DNA from 3 places in the Ruegeria meonggei genome. Region 3 is predicted to be linked to each of the others. Evidence: riboswitches for the same ligand, from Rfam matches in the RefSeq annotation. Region 3 holds a riboswitch; each other region holds the start of a gene.
What was found. Region 3 has a riboswitch for cobalamin ahead of SJY13_RS11090 (DUF1636 family protein). Riboswitches for the same ligand answer to the same signal wherever they lie in the genome.
Positions count from the first base shown of each region.

Region 1: it holds a riboswitch for cobalamin, as region 3 does, so the genes downstream of both, SJY13_RS00940 (CbtB domain-containing protein) here and SJY13_RS11090 (DUF1636 family protein) in region 3, are expected to answer to the same signal.
Region 2: it holds a riboswitch for cobalamin, as region 3 does, so the genes downstream of both, SJY13_RS01010 (DUF1636 family protein) here and SJY13_RS11090 (DUF1636 family protein) in region 3, are expected to answer to the same signal.

Region 1 covers NZ_JAXHBT010000001.1:187,267-192,077, forward strand. Annotated here, with positions in the region: gene SJY13_RS00920 (DUF302 domain-containing protein) at 61-519, opposite strand; gene SJY13_RS00925 (DUF1636 family protein) at 553-1,005, shown strand; gene SJY13_RS00930 (hypothetical protein) at 1,002-1,496, opposite strand; gene SJY13_RS00935 (CbtA family protein) at 1,558-2,256, opposite strand; gene SJY13_RS00940 (CbtB domain-containing protein) at 2,261-2,431, opposite strand; cobalamin riboswitch at 2,468-2,674, opposite strand; gene cobF (precorrin-6A synthase (deacetylating)) at 2,718-3,461, opposite strand; gene cobA (uroporphyrinogen-III C-methyltransferase) at 3,454-4,182, opposite strand; gene SJY13_RS00955 (cobyrinate a,c-diamide synthase) at 4,179-4,811, opposite strand, start outside.
Region 2 covers NZ_JAXHBT010000001.1:201,149-205,959, reverse strand. Annotated here, with positions in the region: gene SJY13_RS01020 (hypothetical protein) at 1-260, opposite strand, end outside; gene SJY13_RS01015 (hypothetical protein) at 927-1,211, shown strand; cobalamin riboswitch at 1,820-2,029, shown strand; gene SJY13_RS01010 (DUF1636 family protein) at 2,124-2,504, shown strand; gene cobW (cobalamin biosynthesis protein CobW) at 2,501-3,556, shown strand; gene cobN (cobaltochelatase subunit CobN) at 3,559-4,811, shown strand, end outside.
Region 3 covers NZ_JAXHBT010000001.1:2,273,352-2,278,162, reverse strand. Annotated here, with positions in the region: gene SJY13_RS11100 (4-aminobutyrate--2-oxoglutarate transaminase) at 1-714, shown strand, start outside; gene SJY13_RS11095 (NAD-dependent succinate-semialdehyde dehydrogenase) at 711-2,156, shown strand; cobalamin riboswitch at 2,465-2,671, shown strand; gene SJY13_RS11090 (DUF1636 family protein) at 2,774-3,130, shown strand; gene SJY13_RS11085 (ABC transporter ATP-binding protein) at 3,103-3,912, shown strand; gene SJY13_RS11080 (ABC transporter substrate-binding protein) at 3,931-4,811, shown strand, end outside.

The DNA.
Region 1 (4,811 bases), 2.1 Mb from region 3:
TTGTTGTACAGGAGATTGCGGAGGACGCGGCCAGAGGCAAGCTGGTTCACGTCAGTGTGACTATTTGACTGCGGATTCCGCCACTGTCTGGAACTTTGTGTCAAGTTCCGCGGCAATATCGGTCAGCGGCTCTCCGCCCTCGTACACATAGGGTGCAAAGACAAAGCTGGGGCTTTTGTAAGACAGCGTGGCGCTGCCGTCATCATTTTCGGTCACGTAAAACCGGATCGGCGCTTCGATCATCGCATCGACCGAGGTTTCCAGCACGCGCACAGCAAAATCGTTGTTAAAGACCCCGATCACCAGATTGCCTGGAATGGTGATGCCCCGCGCGGCGGCAGCTTTGGTGGGGCCAGCCTGCGTGACCACAATCAGACCGTTTTCCTTTACGGCCGCTTTGGTGTCCGCGACAAGCTGGTCATAGCTTTTGTCCGTAGAGTAGACCGCCCATCCCGACAGCGGCTCGTCCGCCCATAGGGGCAGGGCCAGAAAGCAGAGCATAGCCCACAAGGCGCGCATGGTGGTGTCTCCTGTTTTATGTCGGACCAATTGATGGCAGAAAACGAGGCACGGCGCACTCACAAACACGTGCGTATTCAGGATTGCGCCGACCGTCATAAAGCCGCAGAAACCTGCGGACGTCAGGATATGAGGCCGTTTGTGGACAAGTTACGCCTATTGATCTGCAGCAGTTGCGCGGGTGCGCGTGACCTCGCAGCCGAGGCACTGGTTGTGCAAACCGCACTCACCCAAGCCGGGCTTGAGGAACGGGTTGAGTTTGCCACACATGCCTGTTTCAGCAGTTGCGCCGAACCGACCGCACTGGCGCTGCAAAGTGCGGGGTGTGCGTCGTATGTGTTTTCCGGGATCAATGTGGTTGCAGACGCCGGGGACATCGCCAAGACCTGTCAGACCTATCTGGACAGCCCCAAGGGCTGGATCGAAGACGCCCGGCCTTGCGGGCGGCTTCGGATGTGTTTGCGTACGCGAATTCCAGCGCTTTAGTCGACCTGAACGGTGACCACCGCGCGGACAGGCACGTTGTCGACGGTCAACGGGCTGTGACTGTTGGCGTTCAATGAAACTTCGACCTCGACCGCGCCTTTGGGTAAGGCTGGAATATGCATCCAGTTGCCGTAAAGTCGGCCAAGTTTTTCACCGTTGATGTAGACGTGCGCATGACCTTCGCCGTCTTTATCTGCCGCCGACGCGCTTTCCGGAGCGAACCGGAAATTCTGCGGCATCACGTGCAGGTTCCAACCGGCCATAGGATCTGGAATCACTGCAATCGCAACGCTGGGCGCATCCGCACCTGCAGGCAGGTTCACAGGGGTCGAGTGGTCATGTGCCATCGCTTCGGCCTGTACGCCGCCGTGGTGGGCCGGGTCGCCATGGTCGTGGCCATCAAAAGTTACGCCATTGGCGGCGGCCAGAACAAATCCGGCCCCGCCGCCGAACACCAGTCCGATGGCAAAAAGGGCAAGTGAGCGTGCCATTTTATTTCCTTGAAAACAAAAAGAAACGCGCCGGGGAATGCCCGGCGCGCGTATTTCTAAATCAGGCCGTCGCCGCAGCGCGCTTGCCTTCGCTTTGCCAGAAATACCCGGCAAAAGCGCCAACCAGAACCCAGGCAACCAAGCCAATGCCAAAGGCGCGGGCCGCAAACAGGGCGCCGATTTCGGTCGGGACCGGGCCGGTGAATACGTCCGGCTCGGGCGCGCCGATCAGGTGCGGGGCCATCAGCAGGGCAGCTGCGATCACATAGCTGATCAGATTGCTGCCAAAGGCAATCAGCCACAGCGCCACAAGCGCCGCCGCAACAGTGGCAAACCACCAGACCTGTCGGGCATAGACGTCAGCCGCGGCAACGCCCGGCACTTCGGGTGCCAAGGTGAAGCCGGGTGCCAGATGGAACGCGACAAATCCCGCCAGGCCCCACAATACACCGGTGCGGCCATCGATCGTGTGACCTTGTCCTTCAGCCACCGACATCAGCGCAACCATCACCAGCGCGTAACCGGTATAAGTCAACATGGTAAAGATGACGCTCAGCGCGTCGCGGGTCAATTCTGAGAACATGCCCGGCAGTTCGGGATGGGCGGACACCGCCTCTGCTCCGAAATGCACCAGCTCTCCGGATTCATATAGTTCCGCGTGCAGTAAGACAGGTTGCACAAAGACCAACTGCAGCAAGGCGGCAATCAGCCCCGCTGCAGCACCAGCGAACAACGCGCTGGTCAGAATACGACTGAACATGGTCTTAGTGGCAGGGGAAGCCGGTTGCGTGACGCACGTCATGTGCGGCGTCATGCAGCGCTGCGGCCTGAACGTGACCCGTCAGCGTGATAAGGCCCAGACCCAAAACCACTGCGAACATGACCGGAAAAAAGCCTGTGCGCGCGGCGGATGCTGTTTTTGTTTGTGTTGCCATTACTAGTTCTCCTCTGCCGTCGCACCCGACGGCTGGTGTTACGATTTACGCCTGGCAGGTCTCCTGGCTTGCGGGTCGATGCCTCTGTTCGCCTTCCCCCTGAAAACAGGAGTGGCTGGTTGAACAGGAGCTCTCCGCTTACAGTCGCGGGGGCGGCTCTGGACTTGACTGAACGGGCAGTCGCACCAAATTCCCTCTTAGCATCCGGATGTCTCCGGCGGGACCAGACGTCTCCATTTAGCCGCTATGCCTGCAAGGGCGCAATCGTCATTTGCGACCTTTCAGGTCAGATCACGCGCTTTTTCAGCAAATAGATATCCATGATCCAGCCATGATCCGTACGCGCCCGCGCCCGCGTTTCCAGAATCTGCACGGCCACGTCGGCCAAGGGTCCGCTGATCAGCAGTTCCTCTTTCATGCCCACGTAAGCGCCCCACCAGATGTCATAATCCTGCATTTCAAGGTTTTGAAAAGCGCATTCTCCATCCAGCATCACCGCTACTGTTGTGGCATCTGGTGGCCAGCCCTCATCCCGAATGCGCCGTCCGGTTGTCACGACATAGGGCGCGCCCAGATCATTAATCGGAATCGCATGTGCTGCCGTCAGTGCCTGTAGGGCGGTGATGCCGGGAATCACCTGCGTCTGCGGTTTGGGGGTTAGCCGTGCGGCGATTCGCAACGAACTGTCGTACAAAGACGGATCGCCCCAGATCAACAGGGCCACATTGCGCGCTTGCGGATGGGCCGAGATCGCTTTCTGCCAGCGCAGGGCAATCGCGTCGTGCCAGTCGTCCACCCCGCGCAGATACCCGTCGTCGGCGCGCCGCTTGGGTATGTCAAAATAGGCAATCTGTGGCGGCGTGTCGGTGACCTGAGTGATAATCTCCTCCCGCAGCCCGACAAGATCGGCTTTGTTCTCGCCTTTTCGAGGGATCAGGATCAGGTCCGCGGTCCGAATGGCCCGCGCCCCCTGATAGGTCAAATGGTCGGGGTTGCCGGTGCCAATGCCGATCATGGTCAGGTCAAACATTGCCGACCTCAGCCAGCGGGCCATAAAGGATCAGCGCCGGGGCAGTGCCGATCTCGGTCTCCAATTGTGCGGACAACGCACTAACGGTTGCACGGTGCAGTTTCTGATCCGGGGTCGAAACGGATTCAGCCATCATTGCCGGAGTATCCAAGGGCAAGCCATGCGCATGCAGCGCTTTCACCAGCAAAGGAAAAGTCCGCTTGCCCATGAATACAACTGTTGTGGCATCAGGATCGGCCAAAGCGGGCAGGTTCAGGTCTTCGGGCAGTTTGCCGCTGACGTCATGGCCGGTCACAAACTGAACCCGCCGGGCTGTCAACCGTCGGGTCAGTGGAATGCCCGCCGCTGCAGCCGCTGCCACAGCCGAAGGGATGCCGGGTATGATCTCATAGTCGATCTCGGCCGCGCGCAGCGCCGTCAGCTCTTCCTCCAGCCGCCCGAACAACCCGCCATCGCCGGACTTCAACCGAACCACGCGGGCGCCGGTTTTGGCATAGTCCACCAGCAACCGGCTAACGTGATTCTGTTTGGGCGAGGGGCGTCCGGCGCGTTTGCCGACGCCCACCAGGTCGGCGTCGTCACGCGCATGGCTCAGGATCGGGCCGCTGCTGAGGTCGTCGAACAGCACAGCATCCGCCTTCTGCATCCGGTCCACCGCTTTCAACGTCAACAACTCGGGGTCTCCGGGGCCCGAGCCGACGAACGAGACAAAGCCACTCATGCCGAGGCCTCCGCGATCAGGTGAAAGAAGGTACCGGTCACATGGCCGCGTACGGACCCGGTCTGTGGCCCTTCTGCGCCTTCGGCGTCAAACACCCGCGCCAGCGCAGCGTCAGGCTGATCGAGGATCGAGGAATAGTGGAACTCATGCCCACGCAAACCAAACCCCGTCGAAAACCCGGGCATCGGCGCCAGCAGTTCCGCCCGACGGTATCCAAGGTTGAACTTGCGTTTTTCGTATGAGGTCACCAGCCCCAGCAGCCCTGCCATTTCATGTCGAACGCCGTCCTTGTCGACCAGCGCCTGGCCAAGCGCCATATACCCCCCGCATTCACCATGCACCGGCTTGGTTTCTGCGTGTTTGCGCAGCCCGCCCAAAAAGGTTCCGGCCGCAGCCAATGTACCTGCATGCAATTCAGGGTATCCACCGGGCAGCCACACCAGATCGGCATCTGGTGCGGGGGCCTCGTCCGCCAAGGGCGAAAAGGGCAGAATTTCAGCCCCAGCGGCCCGCCAGCCTTTCAGCAAATGCGGATAGGTGAACGAAAACGCCGCATCCCGGGCCAGCGCGATCCGCTGGGCAGGCGGGCGCGGCAGCGCGGCTGACGATGGCCCACTGGGGCCTGAGGA
Region 2 (4,811 bases), 2.1 Mb from region 3:
TCTGCTCTGCCGCGCGCCTCAAGCGCAACTGCTGCGGATTTGTCTTCCAACATACCCTTGACGATTAGCGCACATGCAAGCGATAGCCGTTCGGTTTCCTCGTTCGAAAGCCTCTCCAAGGGAGGCACTTCGCGCCTATCCTCAATGGTGTCCCGAAGGTAAAAGTACAGCATTCTGTCTTCGATAGCCGCAGCCGTTAAATTGCCTACCCGCATACGCGCCATCACGTCGCTTAGTTCGCCCTTGACAGCGCCTAACATGACTTCTTGCCTCTGATAGGCTGAGTTACTCAATATACTGAGGCAAATATCTTCGTCACCGCTACCGAAAGTGCCATCGCCGACCAACTGGTCTAATCCACTTTGGGTTCTCTCAATACCTGATTGCAAAAGGTCTTCCGCTTGGCCTGTTGTTGGTACTGTACACGACAATCCCAAGTACAACGCTAGCGTCGGTACCAGACTTCTCTTTCTCACGACTATTTTGAACTTTCGTGCACGTTTTGTAATTTGTTAGGCTCAGCCGCTTCAATGGCATGAAGTATGTGCTTTAAGAGCTTTTGGTCTAGGTTCATCAGAAAATTCCGACGAATTTTTGCGCGTGCCTATCTATTATCGTTTTCGGATGCACTTACCCCGTACCCCTTCACACTTTTCACGGGTATTCCGTGTCTTCTTAGACCTACCTATTTCAAGTGGCCAGCCCTGCTTTGCACACATTGATGCAGTATCCAAAGTACAACTTTGATACCTTGGGGCCAATGTGTAAGAACACACACACTATCCATCGAAACAGGCAGCACTATGAAGTACTTATCTAAGATCGCAGCAATTTGCTCACTTACAACGCTCATAGCATGTGGGGGAACGATGCAGGGAGTTGTGCGTGGCGAGGGTACCCGTGTTCAATTCCAATATGAGCAAGGTATGGATCGCGACTACTATGAAACAACCCTTGATGGTGAACACTTCAAGGGGCAGGCCGTTTACGCAAATGCAAGCAGCGGTACAGGGGTCGGCTTTGCCAATGGGACAACAGTCCCCGTCTTCACGTCAACAACAACGGGCAACCTCGTCGCTGTGATGTTTGGAGACAAGGGCTCAACTATGCGATGCGATATGAACTACGCGGACAGTTCTGGCTTTACGTCTATGGGCGGCGTGGGAGTATGCCAGCATAGCGATGGCCGCGTGATTGATGTTATGTGGTAAAGTTTACCGGAATGCCGGGATTGAGGGTTGGCTATTGACAACATTCGCACTGACTTGCACGTTTTGCGACACAAAGTGAGACACACAAGCCAACCCTCACCCCGATAAACTGGGCAATTCAATGGCTTAGAAAAATGGTAGCGGGTCCGGTACTCGCCTCCATTTCCTCCCAAATCACGGACTTGGCTCTGTGGTGGTCGGGAAAGACACAAAGTGGGGCACGGAATTTTGTACATTTGCTGGCCTGCCCCTCTCTTTGATGAGCAAAAGCGGGCTAAAACAGGAAAAGCTCTGTGTAGGTGGATACCTCCGCCTGAGGCGCTTTCAGGAATACTGGTTCAGACCACGAACGAGCTGAGGTGAGCATGCCAGAAAGTGCTATCCAGCGCGAAACAAAGCTCGTCGGCAACTCTTAACGAAAAGACAAATAGTCGCTGCCGATGGACAACTGAAGGAAACACGGTGGTTTCCGATGAACCTCGCTTCAAAATTTACTTGAAAACACTGTGTGGCTGGCAACAAATGCCGCTGGTTGACCTTTGCTGGTCGCTTTTCTGACCTCGCAGAAATCTACCCATCTCTCATGCTTGACAAGCCCCCTACCCGTGCCGCATGTCCCTTGCGTTGGTGTCCATCTTGCGATGGATGAAAAGGGAATGCGTCAGCGGGACAACCGTCAAACGCAGCCGCCCCCGCGACCGTGACCGGAGAGGGTGCCCAAAGCCACTGGCCTGACAGGCCGGGAAGGCGGGACATCTGCCAGAGGACCGCCTCTGACATCCGCAAGCCGGGAGACCTGCCAACACCCGAAGATGAAACCGGACGGGGTGTTCCGGTGTCGGGTCCATGTGCAAACGCGTGGCCCGCATGAAACCCCGTCCCCCACAAAGAGGAATTGGGGGGATGAGAGACATGACCGAGACCACACCAGTTGAATTGCTGGTCTGCACCACGTGTCGTCGCGGACTGCCTGTCGAGGACGACGCGCAGCGACCCGGCGCCTTGCTGCACAAAGCACTGGAACAAGCGAACCTGCCCGATGGCGTGACCCTGAAGCCGGTCGAGTGCCTTTCGAATTGCGATCAGGGTTGTTCCATCGTCCTGCGCGGTGGGCCAACACGCTGGACCTTTGTCTACGAAAACCTGACCGAAACCGAGCACGTCGAAACGATTGTCGATGGTGCAACCAAATACTTGGCTGCCGAAGACGGTTTGGTGAAATGGCGCGAGCGCCCTGAACATTTCCGCAAAAACTGTGCGGCCCGTATTCCCCCGATTGGAGCCCTGAAATGAGTACTCTTGAGAAACTTCCCGTCACCGTGATCACCGGTTTTCTGGGCGCAGGAAAAACCACACTTGTCCGCCACCTGATGCAAAACCCAAAGGGCAAGCGGCTGGCCATTGTGGTTAATGAGTTCGGTGACGTTGGGGTCGATGGCGACATCCTGAAATCCTGTGCCATCCCCGACTGCCCGGCGGAAAACATCATGGAGCTGGCCAATGGCTGTATCTGCTGCACCGTGGCTGATGACTTCATCCCTACCATCGAGGCGCTGATGGCACTGGAGCCGCGCCCCGATCACATCCTGATCGAAACCTCGGGTCTTGCCTTGCCCAAACCATTGCTGAAAGCGTTTGACTGGCCTGATATCCGCTCAAAAATCACTGTTGATGGCGTGATCGCGCTGGCCGATGCCGAAGCAGTCGCCGCTGGCCGCTTTGCACCCAATGTCGCGGCAGTTGACGCCCAGCGCCTGGCCGACGATTCGATCGACCATGAAACGCCTTTGTCCGAGGTGTTCGAGGATCAAATCTCTTGCGCTGACATCATTCTGCTGACCAAGCCCGATCTGGCCGGTCCAGAGGGTGTGGCGAAGGCCAAAGCGATCATTGCGGCAGAGGCTCCGCGCTCCCTGCCCGTGGTCGAAGTCGCCGAAGGCGCAGTGGACGTACGTGTGGTTCTGGGGCTGGAATCCGCTGCCGAAGATGACATGGACGCACGTCCCAGCCATCACGACGGCCATCACGATCACGAGCATGATGATTTCGAAAGCATCATTGTCGAATTGCCGGAACAGGTTGATCCAGCCGAGCTGGTCGCCCGGATCGAACGTCTGGCCAATGAGTTGAACATCCTGCGGGTCAAAGGCTATGCCGCCATTCAGGGCAAGCCGATGCGCCTGTTGGTGCAGGCCGTTGGTGCCCGTGTGCGTCATCAGTACGACCGCCCGTGGGAAGCGGGTGAAGAGCGCCGTTCGCGGCTGGTTGTCATTGCCGAACATGACGACATCAAAGAGGCCGCAATCCGCGATATCCTCGTGGGTGTAGCAGAGGCCGCCGAATAGAAATGCACGTCGTCTTCCGCGAAAGCCACGGGTTAGAAGAGACCGAGACCCCAACCGATCTGGGCCAGAGCCCAGCGGAACTGGTGGTGTTGTCGTTCTCGGACAGCGACCTAGGCGCTTTCGCGGCAGGCTGGCATCGCGGTGGTGGGTCCGAGGGACGGATGCCGACGATGCGGCTGGCCAATCTGACCGCGCTGAAACATCCGCTGTCCGTCGACACCTATGTCGAACAGACGCTGGAGGGCGCCAAAGGCATCCTGATCCGTCTGATCGGCGGCGTGCCCTACTGGGCTTACGGGTTGCAGCAGGCGCTGGCGCTGGCGCAGAGCAAAGGCATCGCCTTGGCTGTCCTGCCCGCCGACGGGCGTGAAGACACACGGCTGGACGAGTATTCCACCCTGCCCGTCTCGACCCTGCGGCGTCTGGCGCATTTGTGTGACACCGGCGGCGAAGTAGCAGCTCAGGCTGCTCTGGCACAGATGGCTCTGGGGGCTGGGCTTTATGCCGGACCGGTCATGGGGGCCAAAACAATCCCCGAATGCGGTGCATGGTGCCCGGATCGTGGGGTCATCCCGGTCGACAAAGCCTTTACCGGAGACGCGAAACGCATTGTTGTGACGTTCTACCGGGCCTACCTGACTTCGGCGGATACCGCGCCAATCGCAGCGCTGATCCACAGCTTGCGTACCCGTGGGTTTGACGCGGTCGGGGTATTCGCGCCTTCGCTGAAAGCGCCTAACGCCGCTGCGTGGCTGCGCGAACAAATCGTCGCGCTGGCCCCTTCGGCGATCATCAACGCCACCTCGTTCTCGGGCAAAGGCGCGTCGGGCACCTCTCCTCTGGACGCCGCCAATGTCCCTGTGTTCCAGGTCGCGCTATCCACGGCACGCCGTAAGGCCTGGGCCGAGGCGGAACGGGGCCTGTCCCCTGCCGATCTCGCCATGCACGTGGTGCTGCCCGAAGTGGACGGGAGGATTTCGGCGGGTATCGCCTCGTTCAAAGAACCGGGCAAACGCGACCCATATCTGGAGTATTCCCGCTTTGCCCACCGGGCCGAGCAGGAACGGATCGAGGCGATCATCGACCGGGTAAGCGGCTGGCTGAACCTGAAAAACAAGCCAAAGGCAGATCAGATCCCGGCGCTGATCTTATCCACATATCCGGGCAAGAATTGGCAAATGGCCCATGCGGTCGGCCTGGATGCGCTGGCGTCAGCCGAGGCGATGCTGTCCGATCTGCAAACCGAAGGCTATAA
Region 3 (4,811 bases):
AAATCCGATCTGGATCCCGCCCGCGTTGCAGCGATCATCTTTGAACCGGTGCAGGGCGAGGGCGGCTTCTACCCCGCGCCTGCAGAGCTGGTGCAGAATATCCGCGCATTGTGTGACCAGCATGGCATCGTGATGATCGCGGACGAAGTTCAAACCGGTTTTGCCCGCACGGGCAGCATGTTTGCTATGTCCCGGTATGACGTTGCCGCGGATCTGACCACTATGGCCAAAGGTCTGGCTGGCGGCCTGCCACTGGCGGCGGTGACCGGTAAGGCAGAGATCATGGATGCGGCTAATCCCGGCGGCCTTGGCGGCACTTATGGTGGAAACCCACTGGGCGTTGCAGCGGCACACGCGGTGCTGGATGTGATCGAAGAGGAAGACCTTTGCGCACGGGCAAATGAGTTGGGTTCACGTCTCAAACAGCGCTTGCAGGCGATCCGCGCCGATGTGCCGGAAATCGCAGATATCCGTGGCCCCGGTTTTATGATTGCTTGCGAATTCAACACGGCTGATGGCTCTGCGCCCAACGCGGATTTTGCAAATGCGGTGCGGGCCGAAGCGTTGACGCGCAACCTGATCCTGCTGACTTGTGGCACCTATGGCAATGTGGTCCGCTTTCTGGCGCCGATCACCGTTCAGGACGCAATCTTTGCCGAAGCCCTGGATATCCTCGAAGCCTCAATCAATGCAGTGAAAGGGGCAAAGGCATGAACCTGAAGGATAAGTCCCTGCTGGAATCCCGCGCCTTTATCAACGGCGCTTGGCGCGGGGCCGCCACTACATTTGATGTCACCAATCCGGCCACCGGTGAGGTGATCGCACAGGTGGCCGATTGCGCGGTGGAAGATGTCAAACGGGCCATTGATGCAGCCCATGCGGCGCAAAAGGCCTGGGCTGCGAAAACCGGCAAAGAGCGCGCCGCCATCCTACGCAGGTGGTTTGATCTGATGATGGCGGCACAGGATGATCTGGGTATGATCCTTTGCGCAGAAATGGGCAAGCCGCTGGCCGAAGCCAAGGGCGAGATTGTCTATGGCGCGTCCTTCATCGAATGGTTTGCAGAAGAGGCCAAGCGCGTCTACGGCGACACCATTCCGGGCCATCAGCCTGACAAGCGTATCGTTGTGCTGAAACAGCCTGTCGGCGTGGTCGGTGCAATCACGCCCTGGAATTTTCCCAATGCGATGATTGCGCGCAAGGTCGCACCGGCGCTGGCGGCTGGTTGTTCCTTTGTGGCGCGCCCGGCCGAGCTGACGCCGCTGTCTGCCCTCGCCATGGCAGTGTTGGCCGAGCGTGCTGGCATGCCCGCTGGCGTTTTCAACGTGGTGCCCAATTCGCGCGCTGCCGAAATCGGTCAAGAGATGTGTGCCAACCCGAAAGTCGCCAAGATCACTTTTACCGGTTCCACCCGCGTAGGGCAGATTCTGATGCGACAGGGGGCTGACACGATCAAAAAAATGTCGCTGGAGCTTGGAGGTAATGCTCCTTTCATCGTCTTTGACGACGCTGATCTGGATGCGGCAGTCGAAGGCGCCATGATCGCCAAATTTCGGAACAATGGCCAGACCTGCGTATGCGCCAACCGCATCTATGTGCAGGACGGTGTCTATGACGCCTTTACCGACAAATTATCCGCCGCCATCAAGGGTTTGAAGTCGGGCAATGGCATGGACAAAGGCGTGACCAGCGGCCCGCTGATCAACGAGGCTGCTGTTTCCAAAGTGCAGGAGCATCTGTCAGACGCTCTGAGCAAGGGCGCGCGCGTTATTACCGGCGGAAACAGGCTTGAAGGTACATTCTTTGAGCCTACTTTGCTGGCCGATGTGCCCGCCAGCGCCAAAGTTTCGCGCGAAGAAACCTTTGGCCCTATCGCCCCTCTGATCCGGTTCGAGACCGAAGACGAGGTGATCGCGCTGGCCAATGACACTGAGTTCGGTCTGGCGGGGTACTTCTATGCCAATGACCTGTCCCGGGTCTGGCGTGTCGCCGAGGCAATCGAGACCGGCATGGTCGGAATCAATACCGGCATGATTTCAACCGAGGTCGCACCATTTGGTGGCGTCAAGCAATCCGGGCTTGGCCGCGAAGGATCAAAGTTCGGAATGGATGATTACCTCGAGCTGAAATACCTCTGCATCGGGGGGATCAGGTGATCATGCGGACCGACCCAGCTTAAAAAGTCTGAACGCCCCTTTGGTGAAGTAGCCCGCCTTTGTTGTCAGGAATGCGGAGGATTTGGGTCGGCTATAAAGAGACCAGGGTCAGAAAAGGCGATCGTGAAATTGCAAGAGGTTGAAGGTCAGATGGGCCTGGCCGCTTCGGATTGATGCGACCAGACGGATCGGGATGAAGGGGCCTATCTGTTACCGCCGGTCGCGTTTTTCCATGCCATCAACCCGCGCCGATCAGGAACGGTATTTCCTCATACTTCGTTTCTGTATTGACGCATTCGTCTTTCTCGGGCACTCAATCTTCAGATGGTTCCCGATGGTGCGCCCAAGGGATGAAAAGGGAATACGGTGCGGTTCGCCAATTGGCGCCAAATCCGTGACTGCCCCCGCAACTGTAAGCGGCAAGCGACGCCAAACAGCCACTGGCCCCAGTGCCGGGAAGGATGGCCAAGCGACGACCCGCAAGTCAGGAGACCTGCCATCATTTGTTTAACCAACCCGGGGCGGGGCGTCCTGGAAGGAGGCATTGATGGCACGTCTGACGCGTGTTTGCACGACTGGCACCGACTGTCTGCTCTTGAACCTGATCGGGGCGGGCAATGCCAGACACATCTGACCATTTCCTTCTGATCTGTTCGACCTGCACAGGCGCGTTGACCAATGACGATCTGCGCGGTGCGCTGACAGGCAAGCTGCCCGGTGGGTTCGCCATCCGGACTGTCGCCTGCATGGCCGGCTGTGATCGGCCAACAACCGTGGGTTTCCAGGCTGTTGGCAAAGCCCAGTACTTGTTCGGCGACATACAGACCACGCAGGACATGGATGCGTTGGCCGCATTTGCGCTCCAATATAGCAACAGCGCCGATGGATGGACCAATGCCACGGACCGACCGCGCGGGCTGATGACGAAAACTCTGTCCCGAATGCCATGCCTGGGCTCAGAGGTGCCGTCATGACGGGTTCGGCGTTTTTGACAGCGCGTAATTTGGAGTATTATGCGTTGAACGGTGATGTCCTGCTGCAGGGGGTATCCTTCGGGTTGGAGGACGGGGCGATATTGGCGATTGCCGGGCCGAACGGGGCCGGAAAAACAACGCTATTGAACCTTCTGTGTGGGGCGAATGAACTGGCGCTGGGCGATGTTTTGATCAAGGGCCGCAGCCTTCGCCAGATGACCGCGAAAGAGCGTGCCCGGATGATTGCCGTTGTCAGCCAACAAGAGCTTCCGGATGGCCGTCTTCGATTGCGCGATTACGTCGCGCTGGGACAGATCCCCATCCGCGCTGACCGCGCCGCCGAGGATCACGCGCGGGACTTGGGTCGAATTCTAAAACTTACTAATCTTAGCGCCCTGGCCGACAAACGGATGGCGGTGCTTTCGGGGGGCGAACGGCAGCGCGCGCATATCGCCCGGGCTTTGGCGCAGAACCCGTCGCTTTTGTTTCTGGACGAGCCGACCAACCACCTCGACCCGGACGCCAAGGGGCGAATGCTGTCCTTGGTCGCCGATCTGGGCATCACTGTTGTAATGATCGTCCACGATCTGGTGATGATCCCCGAATTCGCCACCCATGTGGCGTTGATGAAATCCACACGGCTGACCGGATTTGGTCCCGTGTCCGAAGTGCTGACCCCCGAGCGGGTCCGCGACACATTTGGCGTCGACTACCTGTGCTTTCAGCACGACGGGCGGGTTGTCCCGGCGCTTGATATCCGAAGAACCCCTGTTTCACATTAACTGAAGGAGATTTCCCAAATGAAACACATCTGGTCCGTGGCGCTGGTCGCAGCCATGGCGACCGGTGCTGCCGCGCATGAGGTCACAGTTGACAATTGCGGCGAGCCGCTGGTGTTCGAAACTCAGCCCGAGCGGCTGGTCGTGCATGACATGAACATGACCGACATGGCCTTTGCTTTGGGCCTGCAGGACAAAATCGTCGGTCTTACCGGCATCACCGGCTGGTACAAGACCAGCCCGGAATTCGACACTCTGCGTGGTGATATTCCCGAGCTTGCGCCGAAGTACCCGACGGTCGAAAACCTTGTGGCGGTTGAAGCGGATCTGTTCTTTGCTGGCTGGTATTATGGCATGAAGCCGGGTGGCGATGTGACCCCTGATACGCTGGAACCGTTTGGCATTAAGACGATGATCCTGACGGAAAGCTGCGTTCACCTGGATAAAACCCGCCCCGAGGCCAGCATGGATTTGTTGTTCGGCGATGTCCTGCGCCTAGGTAAAGTCATGCATGTCGAGGACAAGGCAGAGGCGCTTGTAGACGGCTGGAAACAAGAACTGTCCGCAATTCAGGCGCAGACCGCCGACCTGTTCAAGCCACGGGTGTTCTTGCTGGATGGTCCGGCTGACGCGCCTTTTACGGCAGGCAAGTTTGCCATTCCCGACGCGATGATTGCCGCGGCTGGTGGTGAGAATGTCACCCATGACATGGACACAAGCTGGGGCCGTTCGTCCTGGGAGGCCATCGCGGCGGCGAACCCGGAATTCCTTGTGTTGCTGGACTACCAGACCGGAAATGGGGCAGCGGATACCTTTAAGTTCTTGCAAGAGCATCCGGTGATGTCACAAACGGATGCCGTGAAAAACGAGCGTTGGATCGGTCTGCGCTACGAAGAGCTGAC